2 linked regions of the Kordia antarctica genome follow. The protein of the gene in region 1 binds, or shares a complex with, the protein of each later gene. Links are inferred from orthologs where the notes say so. Each region holds a gene or a part of one and is shown in the gene's direction. Other genes may lie near its edges.

Region 1 (7,199 bases):
CTTTCTGGAATTCGCAATGATTTATCCAACACAATTCGCACAGGATTTTTTCCATGCCAATCGCGTGTATTTAATTTCGGATTGTCCGTAATTGCAGTATTCGTTCCAACTAAAATTGCCGCTTCTTCACTTCGCCATTTATGAACTAATTGACGGGAAAATTTGTTCGTAATCCAATTTGGTTGAATCGGATCATTTTCATGTCGAATTTTATCAATAAAACCATCTTGCGTTTCTGCCCATTTCAAAATTATATACGGACGTTTGTGCTGATGAAACGTGAAAAATCGTTTGTTTGAAACTTTACATTCCGCTTCCAAAACGCCTAAAGTTACTTGACAACCGGAATCCTGAAGCCTAGCGATGCCTTTTCCAGCTACTTTTGCAAACGGATCAATCGTTCCAATGACAACTTTTGGAATTTTATGTTTGATGATGAATTCGCTACACGGCGGCGTTTTTCCAAAATGACTACATGGTTCGAGTGAAACATAAATTGTAGCATCTTTTAATAACGATTTGTCTTTTACCGAATGAATCGCATTTACTTCTGCATGATTTCCGCCAAATGCACTTGTGTAACCTTCGCCAATTATCACATCATTATACACAATCACAGCGCCAACCGAAGGATTTGGCATCGCGGTTTGCAAACCATTTGCAGCCAACTGCAAACAGCGTTTCATGTATGTTTCGTGTGAGTTTTGCACTAAAATTTTATATTTACATCTTGGGTTTTATCAACAATATAATCATACGAAAAACCAAACGTACTATACGTAATCGTTCCTTTATATTGAACTTTCATTTTTTTATTGACAATACTATTTAGAATTCCATCCAAAAGTCCATTTTTATTATTTTCATAGACTTCTTTTGTTGGAATAATCACTTTTAGGGGAATTGAAAATTCTTTTCGCGCAGGAACTTCAAAAGATTCAGAAGTCACATTTGCGACTGAAATATCATTTACAAATACTTCAATTCCTTTACTTTCCAAGCTTCCGCTGACATCATTTTGATTTATAAAATACGCATCTGCTGTCAACTCAATAGTTTCCAAAGTTGCATCTACAATAACAATATTGTCAACCTTTACAAAGAGCGGTTTTTCTTTTACTTTACAACTCACGATGAGCAATAGTATTGGAATAATGATGAGTTTTTTCATGTATTTTTAATTTTCGTCAGTTTGAGTGTTTTCATGCAATGAAAATGTATCGAAATGGCGCTTCGTAATTTATAATCTCGAACCAGCAACTAACAACTAGCAACAAACAACCAAATTTACTATCTTCACGGCATCGCAAAACTACATAATTTCTATTTGAAGCGCATACAAAAATGAGTCAAGAATTTCAGCAAGATCAAGTTTTTGAAAAGATCGATTACACACAACAAACTTTCCCGAAAGGAGAATACGACAATTGTACGTTTGTCGATTGTAAATTTGAAGGTGTTTATATGGACGCAATCTCGTTTTTAGAATGTACGTTTGATACGTGCGATATGACAAATGCGAAAGTGAAAAATGCCTCGTTTAATGAAGTCGATTTTTTGAATTGTAAGTTGTTAGGTGTTGATTTTAGCAAATGTACTGATTTTCTATTTTCGGTAACTTTTCAAGATTGTAGGTTGGAATTGGCTTCGTTTGCCGAATTAAAAATAAAGCAAACGACTTTTAGAACCTCTAATTTGCGTGAAGCAGATTTTACAGGAACTAATTTAGAAAATTCCGTTTTTGATGATTGCGATTTGACAGCCGCTATTTTTGAAAATACGAATTTGGGAAAGGCAGATTTTAGTTCCGCGTATAATTATAACATTGATCCAACAGTAAATCAAATCAAAAAAGCGAAGTTTTCACGTTCAGAAATTCACGGTTTATTGTATAAATACGATATTAAAATTACATCTTAATGATTATTAGAGAGATACAACAAAAAGACAATAAGGAAATAGCAATTTTTATCAGAGCGGCATTTCCTGAATATGACATTCCAAAAGTTGGAACTGCATATGAAGATCCAGAAACGGACGCAATGTTTGAAGCATATCAAGGCGAACGCGAAGTGTATTTTGTAATCGAAGTTGATGGAGAAGTTGTTGGCGGCGCAGGAATCAAGCAATTACGCGATACCAAAGACAATGTATGTGAATTGCAAAAAATGTACTTTTTAACCAAAACGAGAGGAAATGGATACGGGAAATTATTATTTACCAAATGTTTGGAAGCAGCGAAAAATTTTGGCTATGATCAATGTTATTTAGAATCGGCACCACAATTTAAAGCGGCAATTCATATTTATGAATCGTTCGGATTTAAACATTTAGACAAACCATTGGGAAATACAGGTCATTATTCGTGTGATGTTTGGATGTTGAAGGAATTGTAATTTTTAGGCATTAGGCATTAGGCATTAGGCATTAGGTATTTGTGACTTTTTGCCCAAAACCTAAATTTGAGTTTACAAGTTTAGAACAAACAAACAAATCCACAAAAAAAAACTAATAAGGAGCAAAGCAACTTAAAGAAATTCACAAGCCTTGAAACTAAAAGATATACAAGAAATATTCCACAAGGAATTAGACGAAATCTACGGGAAAGACGAAGTGAACAGCTTCTTTTTCATGTTGACAGAAGCGTATTTTGGATTGGAACGTTTTGCATTAGCGTTAGATCCTGAAATTGTAATTACAAAAGAACAGGAAACTCCTTTATTTTCCGCTTTGAGCGAATTAAAACTCCAAAAACCAATTCAGCATATTCTTGGCAAAGCACATTTTTTTGGATTGGAATTTACCGTGAATGAACACACATTAATTCCACGACCAGAAACCGAAGAATTGGTACAATGGATTCTTGACGATATCAAAACTGCAAACTCACCAACCAAAACCTATCGAATTTTAGATATTGGAACTGGAAGCGGTTGCATTCCGATTGCATTGAAAAAAAATATTCCAAATGCTGTAATTTCTGCAATTGATATTTCTGAAAAAGCATTGGAAGTTGCGAATGAAAATGCTATAACTAATGAAGTTCAGATTCAATTTGTGCAAGCAGATGTGTTGGTTTTAGACGATTTGAATTTGTTTGAAGAAGAAAATATACGTTTTGATATTATTGTGTCAAATCCGCCATATGTACGAAATCTGGAGAAAGAAGCCATGCATAAAAATGTATTAGATTTTGAACCAGATTCAGCGTTGTTCGTTGACGATCATGATCCGCTAATTTTTTACGACAAAATAGCTCATCTCGCGAAAGCGCACTTACAATCAAACGGAAGTTTATATTTTGAAATCAATCAGTATTTAGGCAAAGAAATGTTCGATCTCTTGAAGAAGAAAGAATTTAAAAACATCGAATTACGCAAAGATATTTTTGGCGTAGACCGAATGATGAAATGTGTTAAAAGAGAAAAGTGAAAAGTTGAAAATGAAAAGTGCGCCGCATTGAGCGAAGTCGAAATGAAAGTTGAAAATGAAAAGTGAAAGTGAAAGTGAAAAACACTTCGACTCCGCTCAGTGTAAACGAATAAACAAAAAGACGAACAAACAAACAAACCAACAACCAATGAAAAGTATCGCAGTCTATTGTGGAAGTAGTTTAGGAAATGATCCAAAAATTGTGATTGATGCGCAAAAATTAGGAACAGCATTAGCCGAACAAAAAATTACAATGATTTACGGCGGATCGAAGATTGGAATTATGGGAACTGTGGCAAATGCAGTGTTGGAAAATGGTGGAAAAGTTATTGGCGTGATTCCTGAATTTTTGAAGCGTAAAGAAATCGTGCATGATAGTGTTGATGAAATGTACACCACAAAAACAATGGTAGAACGCAAAATGAAAATGATTGACTTGTCTGAAGGTTTCATCGCTCTTCCTGGCGGATTTGGTACGTTGGAAGAACTTTTTGAAGTAATTACTGCGCTACAATTGGCACAAATTCCGCATCCTGTGGCAATTTTGAATAGCAATGGTTATTACGATGAACTCATTGCCATGATGAAAAAAATGATTCAAAAAGGATTGCTCAAAGAGAAAAATTTCGATATGCTAATTATAGAAACTGACATTTCTAAATTACTAGAACGCATGCGGAATTTTGTTCCGAACGCAGTTCCAAAATGGATTACAGCTAAAGAATAATCAATTTTTAGTCGGCACTTTTTCTCAATCTATTCAGTCTAATAATTGTATATATATCATCTATGAGTAAGGCAGAAACGTTTACAGTATACGTCGTATCATTGTGTTTGAATACTATTTTACCTTGTGTGCCATTCATATTATCTTCTTCTTTGGTTTCATATGTGTAATCTGAATATTCAATAGCGTTCCAAACAATACCATATTTTTCTGCTTCTTTTTTGATTTTCGTCAAATCGCCTTCCATTCTTCCATTATAATCTTCAGCGGTTAAACTGGCAATTTGTTTTGTAGCTTTTTCACCAATTTTTTCTGCATTATTTTTTCCAAATTCTTTAATTTCTTCAATCGTAAATATGGTTTTAAGATAATCTTCGTTGGATGTTTTATCGAACTTTTTTAGAATATCAAAAGCGTATTTCCCCATATCTTCTACTTTTTCAACGCCTTTAGCATTTTGGCAAGCAATGAAAAGTGTAGACGTAATTACTAAGATGAAGATGTAGTATGTTTTTTTCATTAGTGTTTAATTTTTATTGTTTTAAAAGATGTAAAATTTAGAATACAGCTTAGTAATTGCGTTCTCCAGTATTTTTTTTCAGTCGTTCCAATTCTATAATAGAATATCCTTCTCCAATATTAACGGTAGAAACAGACACAACATATGTTTGCGAATTATGACTAAAATACAATGTACCATCTGTACTTTTATCACCATTTTTTTCTTTGATTTTAAACGTATAATCAATGTATTTAATTTTATTCCAAACGATGTTATACTTAATAGCTTGCTTTTTTAGTTGATTATAATCGCGCTCTATTCTAGAATTATAATCTTCTTTGGTCATTCTCGTAATTTCATTTTTTGCTCTTTCGCTAAACCCATTTTCTTCTTTTTTAACAGCTTCGCGAAGTGTTTCAATAGTCAATAATTTAGTTAGAAACTCTTGCTTGGATGTGGTTTGAATATCTTTCAATATTTTAAAAGCATATTTTCCAATAGCATCAGGTTCTTTTATAGTAGATGAACTTCCACACGCCAAAAAAAGTGTCGTGAAACTACATAAGACAAAAAGGATCGTTATTTTTTTCATTTGGTATGATTGATTGTTAGTGTTTTTTAAAGATATAAAATTTAAGCAAATTATTATTGTGCAAGTTCAAAATTTGACAAAATAAACAAGCGTTGTTTCTCTTCATATTCAAACGAAACTACCTTTGCCATGTATTTTTTTGCGTTATGAGTAAACAATAAATAACCATCATTAAATGTAACGCCATTATCAAGTCTTAACTGAAAAGCATACTCTTCATACGTAATGTTTGCCCAATTGATTTGTTGTCTTTCGCCAGATTCTTTCAACATTTCATACGATTGCAACAATCCTTTTTTATACTTTTCTTTGGACATTTTAGTCATTGCATTTCTGAAATTTTCTTCAATCGTAGTATCTTTTACAAACTCGCGTAATTCTTCTAGCGATATAAAATAATTACCAAAATCGGCACTCGAAATTGTGTCTAGTTTTTGGAGTAACTCAAAGGTGTGTTTTCCAATTGGTTCATCTGCGGAAGCGTTAGAATTACAAGCGTTATACACAAGAGAAATACAAATTAATAAAGGGATGTAAATTGTTTTTTTCATGAAGGATTCTTTTCACTATTTGTATGAATACTATTTAATGTTTTTATCGCCAAATCATCAATATTCTCGGCTTCTGTGTGAAATATAATCGTTTTTGTTTCATTTGGCAAAAGATCGAAGAAATTATCTGAAAAATGTCCGTTCACTTTCGTGTGAAGAAACACATTTTTTTGCAATGTTTTTGAAGTTACATCAATCGCAAATCCTTGTGGTCGCGCTGTAATAAATGTATCAATCTCATGCGCAGGCAATGCTAAATCTTTCGGTTTTACCAAATAGAACAGGGAAGTAGCTTTATAAGGAATTGTACTTGAATCGAATCTTGTGTCTGAACTTGAATATTTAGATACTTTAGCATAGTCCAAAACAGCTTTTAGCACGGTTTGTTTATGATTGAATTTTAAATCAGTAATTGGCAATTGTACCATTAACTGACTCGTATTTGCTTTTATGGTTACTGTTTGATTGATTTTATGAAGTATGTTTCCATTAAAATCTAAAAAAGTAAGTTTCAATTCGCCTTCTTGTACTTTTAATTTATCAGAAACGATATACGTTTTTAGCGTATCATTTTCAATTACAGAAGAAACCAACATATCTTTAAACGATTCTTTCGCTTTGTAATGCAACGCTTTCCAGTTTCCCATGAAATCGATGCTCGACCATGAAACGACTGGCCAACAATCGTTCAATTGCCAATACAAACTTCCCATACAATACGGCATTGCGCGTCTTTGCGCTTCCATTCCCTTGGTAATTCCGCGGGCTTGCAATAACTGACTTACGTAGACATAATCGTCGCCATTTTCAGGAACTTTAAAATCACGTTCCATATATTCACGAATCAGCTGAAAACCTCTTGCATGTTTTTGATGTGTCACATAACTATCATGATTCAAATCAATACTATCTTGTTCAGTGAAATAACGAATCGTTTCATATGATGGAAATGACTGAAACCCAAATTCGCTCATAAATCGCGGTACTTTTTCCTCAAAATGTTCAAACGGATACGCGTCATGCCAAACCCACCAATCGTGCGCATCGCCTTCAAATTCATACTTCGGATTTCCGCGTCCGTACTTTGGCGAACTTTCCCAATAGGAAACCTCAGGATTCAGTTTTGCAATAGTTTTTGGCAATATACTATCAAAAACTTTCAAATAACCTTTCCAAATATCTTCCTTTTGCGTTTCGGTTTTATCATCTTTCCAGCCCCAACGTTTCCAACCTTCGGAGTTTTCATTATTTCCACACCAAAGTGCAATAGAAGCATATTTTCGCAAGCGCGTCACTTGATCGATTGCTTCTTGCTGTACGTTTTCTAAAAATGATTCATCGCCAGGATACATCGCGCAAGCGAACATAAAATCTTGCCAAATTAAAATTCCTTTT
Region 2 (7,337 bases), 1.8 Mb from region 1 along the record:
AATTATATGGATTCGGATAAGTTTCCGAAAGCAACATTTAGAGGGAAATTGAAAGATTTTGATATGTCCGATTTGTCAAGCACAGCAAAAGAATACAACTTATCAGGAACATTAACGGTTCGTGGGAAAGCAAAAGAAATTGAAACAACGGCTAAGGTTTCCAAAGATGGAGACAAAATTGTTGTGCAAGCCGTATTCACAGTAAAACCACAAGACTTTGATATTGATATTCCAAGTATTGTACGAAACAAAATCGCAAAAGAAATTAACGTAACACTGAATTATGAGCTTATCGAAAAGAAGTAAATTCCTCATGATATTCGTCCTAATTATTGCAATGGGCGCATATATTGGGTATAGTTATGCATACCAACCACATACTGCTATTGCTGATATGGAAGTTGCATTTAAAGGTTCTGCAGAAGACTTTTTAGAAAAAATAAAAGAAAACGCAGAAGAGTGGACACAAGGTGAGAAAGTAGTGGAACTTACAGGGAAAATTACTGCAAAAGACGAAAAAGGAATTTCACTAAACGAAAGTATCTATTTTCAATTGGCGGAAGGAACAGCTACAGATGACTTAGCGGAAAATCAAAAAATAAAAATCATAGGTAGAATTATTGGATATGATGATTTGATGGAAGAATTAAAACTCGATAAAGCAATCATTGTCAAAAAATAATATAAATGAAGCACTATTACATATACACAGTACTCTGTTTATTCAGTATAGGATTGCATGCGCAAGATGATTTATTAAATGAATTAGAAGACGAAGCAACGCCAGAAACGTTTGTATCTCCTGCGTTTAAAGCCATGAAAATTGGAAATTTACAATCGACAAAAGTAGCATCAAAAGGTGATTTTTATTTGTATGTTTCACACAGATTTGGAACATTAGATGATGGATTATCAACTTTTTTCGGATTTGACAACGCAAACACTAAAATTCAATTGGTTTACGGACTTTTTGACGGATGGCAATTTGGAATCAGTAGGGAATCATTACGAAAAACATATGCCTTATCTACAAAAGTAAAACTGAAAAATCAATCGGATACTTTTCCTGTAAATTTAGTTGGATATGCTACCGCGAATATAAATACGCAAGTACGAAAAGATCGGTTTCCGTTTCTTGTATTTGAAGATCGTTTGAGCTACACAACGCAATTACTCATTTCACGAAGATTTAGTAACCGCTTTTCGCTAGAATTGGCACCTTCATACGTACGTCAAAATCTAACATTAGAAGCTTCTCAAAAACACGACCAATTTGCAATGGGCGCTGGCGGACGTTTAAAAATAAGTAAACGTATGTCTATCAATATGGATTATGTGTACAACTTTAGCCGAGCAGATAATACTGCATTTAGAAATCCGTTGACTATTGGAGTTGATATTGAAACTGGCGGGCATGTATTTCAGTTGTTATTTTCAAACGCACAATCGACCAACGAACCTGGATTCATTAGCAATGCAGAAGGAAATTGGACTGATGGAGATATATTTTTCGGATTCAATATTGTACGTGTATTCTAAACATAGAAACATAGAAACATAAAACATATAAAAACACAAAAGGCTTTCATGAATTTGAAAGCCTTTTTCTTTAGTGAAATATAAAAATTTGTTCTTAGTAACAGTGAACTCCTGGAGGACACACTGAATCTGAATTACAATTGTTAGTTCCACAATTATTAGTTCCGCAATTGTTAGTTCCACAATTGTTAGTTCCGCAATTATTGCTTCCACAGTTATTAGTTCCGCAATTGTATTCTGAGAAGCATGGTTCAGCAGTTCCAGTCCATGATTGATATCCACCAGTAACGCTATCAGATTCAAACGTAGCTACTTTTGACTTTTTTAATCCTAATTTTCCTAGAGTTACTTTCTTTTTTTTCATGATAAATAAGTTTTGGTTAAAAAGTAAAAATAGTAAAAACACATCTAAAAAAAATAAGGCTTCCCCGTAATAAAAGTAATGTGTATAAAAAGAAAACTGCATCTTTTCAGTTGAAAATGATGCAGTTGTAAAAATAATTTATGTGAATTGTGAACTAGTATTAATTAGTTTCACAGTTACAATATGTTTCATCGCATTCTCCGTTTCCGTAAGAAGAACAATCGCTTTCAAGTGGCGCACGAAGTCCTCCTTTTACAATTTCTTTTAATGATGAAATACTTCTTTTGTTAAGCTTTAACGAATTGATACCTTTTTTTTTCATGTGAATAAGTTTATGGTTAATTAATTTAAGTTGGTATTAAAAATACAATTAAAATGCGAGATGCATTGAATAGAAGTCAAAGAAAAACTATTTTCACAGAAAGTATTTTAGATATAAAACAGAAAATCTGAAACAATCAATAAAAATTGTAAATTTGCATACCTGAAAAGAAAAAGTTCCATGTTAGATAAGTTACAAATAGTAAAACAGCGTTTTGATGAGGTAAATGATTTAATCATTCAGCCAGACATTATTGCTGATCAAAAAAGATACGTACAACTCAGCAAAGAATACAAAGATCTTAAAGCACTCGTAGAAAAACGCGAGATATATAAAGAGATATTGGACAATATTGCTGAAGCAGAAGAAATCATTTCAGATGGTAGTGATGCCGAAATGACAGAAATGGCAAAAATGCAATTGGACGAAGCCAAAGAAGCATTGCCAATATTAGAAGATGAAATTAAATTCTTACTAATTCCAAAAGATCCTGAAGATAGTAAAAATATCGTAATGGAACTCCGTGCAGGAGCCGGTGGAGATGAAGCAAGTATTTTTGCAGGCGATTTGCATCGTATGTATACCAAATACTGTGAAGGTCGCGGTTGGAACGTAAGTATTGTAGATTATAGTGAAGGAACTTCGGGCGGATTTAAAGAAATGATACTTGAAGTTTCAGGAGAAGATGTATACGGAACCATGAAGTTTGAAGCTGGCGTGCATCGTGTACAACGTGTACCACAAACAGAAACGCAAGGTCGTGTGCATACAAGTGCTGCAACGGTAATAGTATTACCAGAAGCAGAAGAATTTGATGTAGAATTAGATATGAAAGAAGTTCGTATAGAGCGAACAACTTCTACTGGACCTGGAGGACAATCGGTAAACACAACGTATTCTGCAATTCGTTTGCATCACGCGCCATCTGGATTGGTGGTAAGTTGTCAAGATCAAAAATCATCACACAAAAACTTAGAAAAAGCATTAAAAGTATTGCGTTCTCGATTGTATGATAAGGAATTAGAGAAAAAGCTAGCTGCAGATTCTGTTCGTCGTAAAAGTATGGTTTCTTCTGGAGACAGAAGTGCAAAAATTAGAACCTATAACTATCCGCAAGGACGTGTTACAGATCACAGAATTGGATTAACATTGTACGATTTATCAAATATAATGAATGGCGACATTCAAAAAATATTGGACGAATTAATGCTCGTTGAAAATACAGAAAAGCTGAAAGATGCTAGTGAGATTATGTAAATTTGTTGTCAGTTGTCAGTTGTCAGTTGTCAGTTGTCAGTTGTCGGTTTTCAGTATATGACCTTTATTTTTGATACTTTCAATCAAATTAACGATCAACAAATCAACGAATAAACAAACAACAAATAACGAATAAAGAACAACGAGTAACAGCAATGACAACCACACAACTGATAGCCGAAATTCATAAAAAAAAATCCTTTCTCTGTATTGGACTTGATGTTGATTTACAAAAAATCCCGAAACATCTATTAGAAACGGACGATCCAATATTTGAGTTTAACAAGGCAATTATTGATGAGACACATCACTTGGCAGTTGCGTACAAACCAAATACGGCTTTTTACGAAGCTTACGGAATTAAAGGTTGGCAAGCGTTGGAAAAAACAATTCAATACCTAAATACAAATCATCCGGAAATATTTACCATTGCAGATGCAAAACGTGGCGATATCGGAAATACATCAAGTATGTATGCGAAAGCATTCTTTGAAGATTTAGCGTTCGATTCCGTAACTGTTGCGCCATATATGGGAAAAGATTCTGTGGAACCTTTCTTAGCATTCAAAGGCAAACATACCATTTTATTAGCCTTAACTTCAAATCAAGGCGCGTTCGATTTTCAAACGAAACTTATTAATGATAAAGAAGTATACAAACATGTATTAGAAACTTCGAAAAGTTGGGAAAACAGTGAAAACTTAATGTATGTAGTTGGCGCAACGAAAGCTTCTTTTTTAGGAGAAATTCGTGAAATTGTTCCAGAAAGTTTCTTGTTAGTCCCAGGAGTTGGCGCGCAAGGCGGAAACTTGCAAGATGTTTGCAACTACGGAATGACGGAAAATGTTGGACTCTTAATTAATTCTTCAAGAGGAATTATTTATGCTTCAAATGATGAAAATTTTGCTTCGGCTGCAGCCGAAAAAGCCTCAGAATTACAAACACAAATGGCAGAAATTTTGACGAAATAAATTTTCGTCATTCTGAACTTGATTCAGAATCTCATATATGAATATAAAAGATCAATTACAACGAGAATTAATTTTTAAAACGACTCCAAAACGAATCATTTCGTTAGTGCCATCGCAAACGGAATTGTTGTACGATTTAGGTTTGGAAGATAGCATTGTCGGAATCACCAAATTCTGTGTACATCCGTATCATTTAAAAAGTACAAAAACAATTGTTGGCGGCACAAAAAACATCAAACTTGATAAAATTAAGGCTTTACAGCCAGATATTATTCTGTGTAACAAAGAAGAAAACACAAAAGAAATTGTAGAAGAATTAGAGAAATTATTTCCAGTACACGTTTCAGATGTAAAAAATATAGAGGAATCCTTGGAAATGATCACGCAATACGGAATGATGTTTAAGTGTAATACAGAAGCTTCTAAAATCAATGATAAAATTCGGTTTCATTTAAAATATTTTCAAGAATTTGTCAAAGACATTCCTGTTCAAAAAGTAGGGTATTTTATCTGGCGAAAGCCTTGGATGGCAGCAGGAAAAGATACATTTATCAATTACTTACTAACGTTGTGTAAATTTGAAAATATCTACGAATCGCACGGAAGATATCCAGAAATTACGATTGAAAATATTCGTAAAGAGGGCGATCCCGCTATTGTATTATTGTCATCAGAACCATATCCTTTTAAAGAAAAACACGCATTTGAAATTGGACGACATACACATCATGCAAAAGTTGTTTTTGTAGATGGAGAATATTTCAGTTGGTATGGCTCGCGACTTTCCAAAGCGTTTGCTTATTTCAAGCAACTTCATAAAAGTTTGTAAACAAGAAAAATCGGGCAATGAAACCCGATTGTATTTCATTAGCTAATCTAAAATGCTGTGATATAGATTATTATAAATATATTAAAAAACGTGAAGGAGAAATAAAATCAATTAAACTTCCCCAATTGCACTGCTTTTTGCATAGCTTCATATCTTTTTTTCCAAATAGTACGATCTTTATTCAAATGATCGTCAATATGCACAGGATCTATGGTGTTAAACTTTCCGCCCCAACGTAATTTTGGATCGTTAATAATTGAACTTAAAAACTGTTTTACAGGTTCAGGAACATTAGGATATTTTGCCATTACTTTAGAATTTGCCCATTTTCCGTTTCCGTAGCGCAAATTCATATCAATTCCGTGTCCAGCCAAATGATTAGAAAACGTTGCAGGTTTTACAATAGCACCTCTAACATTTGTGGTAGTTCTAAACGAACTTGTAACGTGTATAAAAACGTCTGCTTGTTTTGCATATGCATTTATTTTTTCGAGCGCAGGTATAAATTCAACATCAGCTCTACAAGGTTTTCCAGAAAAACGAGAACCTTCAAACAATACAAGTGGCGATTTTTTACTTGGTAAATTTTGCGCCGCCAAGTCACTCCATTTATTTCCGTAATATGGATTAATGTCTCTTAAGAAAAGATCAACAACTGGGCGTGAAAGTAAATCGCCATCACACTCAATAGCATTGTCTTTTGCATATTTAATTACAGCATTTCTGGTACTATTTCCATACAAACCATCTGCGCCAAACTTTTTAAAATTAAGTTGTTCGCCATAACCAATCGTATTTAAAAACACTTGTATCGCAGAAATACTTGTGCGTGTTCCTTTAGAAATATATTTTTTTGTTCGTAGATCCGAAGTATGAATTCTCCATAAAACATACATTTCAGGAAGCAAATCGTGTCTTTCAATAATCAATTTTGCCAAAGCAGTTGAAACAGATTTCCCATCAGTAGTACTATTATTTTTCTTAGCAAAAGCGGCAACGGCGGCTGTTGTAGCTTTTCCGTAATCGCCATCGGCTTGGTAATTGTCCCATTTTAGTTCCTTTCGAAAACCCAACTCAAACAGAGTTCGTTGCAAATCGGTGACTAATTCCTTGTCTGATGATCCTTTAAATAAAGATGCGCTAATATTTCCTTTTTTGAGTGCTGATTCAAGTAGATTTGAACATTCCATGAGTGTAAACTTTTTATTTTAAGCAAATTAGAAAAAATACAAATAGTGTAAAAGGGTAAAAACACTTGATTTTCAATTAATTCTATTTTTTAATTTCCCCAATTAATTTTCTCTTAAGTTACAGAAAGATGTACTATTCGTTTTTAAATAATAAATCAATAATTTACATGGAATTTAAGACACCAATAATAGCTGGTATCTGATTATGATGTATCTCTATTCTAAGACTTGTAGGTAGTCCAGCATCTATAAGTTGTTCATAAGCAGTAAGCCTTGCTTTTCCTGCGGGTGAATTTTCTAACATGTCTTGGTTAAACTCTGCTAGTGTTGACCTAGCAATGATAGGTTTAATACTTACCTTATTTTCACCTTGCAGAGATTTTAAAGATGATTTATGTTCAGATAATACATCAGCAGAAAGTGCATCTTCATTTCTGACAACTGGTGGAGTTTCTAATTTTTTTCTTTTAAATTTTTTGAGACGAGCTAAGCGTTTATTCCAAAAACCTCCTAATGCTTCTCCTAATAATTCAATAACTAATTTTACAACCGCTGCGCCAGTTGGTCGCCAATCTAACGTGCCTACATTGCCTGTAACTCCATGATTTGCAATCATTGCTTGTTGTACATCATTCATTGCTGCTAACATATGCGCTGCTGTTAAATGTGGATTAGCCAAAGTCGCTGCGTTAACATGCATATCTGCTAAATTTGTAGCAGGTCTATAAGTTCCATGTAACAAACCAAAAGTAAAATCTTGGTCTCCTGTAGCAACAGTTGGATCTAAAACAGCTTGAACTACAGTATCGTGGTTTGAGATCAAAGAAGCACTATTGGTTATGTCTTTATTTGAATGATTTAAAGG

The links.
Region 2: the proteins of prmC (region 1) and prfA are in contact, whole or in part, in a crystal structure (PDB 2B3T), measured with the Escherichia coli proteins. The link is inferred for Kordia antarctica from one-to-one orthologs.

What each region holds. Positions count from the first base shown.
Region 1 is NZ_CP019288.1:102,277-109,475, forward strand. What follows is about bases 1,699-4,489. They hold prmC (peptide chain release factor N(5)-glutamine methyltransferase), read left to right. Parts: upstream 1,699-2,547; coding sequence 2,548-3,432; downstream 3,433-4,489. Other genes in these bases: IMCC3317_RS00500 (pentapeptide repeat-containing protein), read left to right, coding at 1,699-1,920; IMCC3317_RS00505 (GNAT family N-acetyltransferase), read left to right, coding at 1,920-2,396; IMCC3317_RS00515 (LOG family protein), read left to right, coding at 3,581-4,159; IMCC3317_RS00520 (hypothetical protein), read right to left, coding at 4,167-4,489. Outside these bases: bifunctional diaminohydroxyphosphoribosylaminopyrimidine deaminase/5-amino-6-(5-phosphoribosylamino)uracil reductase RibD, read right to left, coding at 1-686; IMCC3317_RS00495 (hypothetical protein), read right to left, coding at 710-1,171; more of IMCC3317_RS00500, read left to right, coding at 1,345-1,698; more of IMCC3317_RS00520, read right to left, coding at 4,490-4,679; IMCC3317_RS00525 (hypothetical protein), read right to left, coding at 4,729-5,253; IMCC3317_RS00530 (hypothetical protein), read right to left, coding at 5,307-5,804; IMCC3317_RS00535 (beta-mannosidase), read right to left, coding at 5,801-7,199. UniProt on the Escherichia coli protein: Methylates the class 1 translation termination release factors RF1/PrfA and RF2/PrfB on the glutamine residue of the universally conserved GGQ motif, i.e. on 'Gln-235' in RF1 and on 'Gln-252' in RF2.
Region 2 is NZ_CP019288.1:1,936,652-1,943,988, reverse strand. Bases 1,515-4,443 are described here. They hold prfA (peptide chain release factor 1), read left to right. Parts: upstream 1,515-2,405; coding sequence 2,406-3,482; downstream 3,483-4,443. Other genes in these bases: pyrF (orotidine-5'-phosphate decarboxylase), read left to right, coding at 3,638-4,443; IMCC3317_RS07780 (hypothetical protein), read right to left, coding at 2,064-2,225; IMCC3317_RS07785 (hypothetical protein), read right to left, coding at 1,634-1,903; IMCC3317_RS07790 (DUF5777 family beta-barrel protein), read left to right, coding at 1,515-1,539. Outside these bases: IMCC3317_RS07800 (YceI family protein), read left to right, coding at 1-306; IMCC3317_RS07795 (hypothetical protein), read left to right, coding at 314-682; more of IMCC3317_RS07790, read left to right, coding at 688-1,514; more of pyrF, read left to right, coding at 4,444-4,453; IMCC3317_RS07765 (ABC transporter substrate-binding protein), read left to right, coding at 4,491-5,282; IMCC3317_RS07760 (peptidoglycan-binding protein), read right to left, coding at 5,390-6,472; IMCC3317_RS07755 (eCIS core domain-containing protein), read right to left, coding at 6,636-7,337. UniProt on the Escherichia coli protein: Peptide chain release factor 1 directs the termination of translation in response to the peptide chain termination codons UAG and UAA.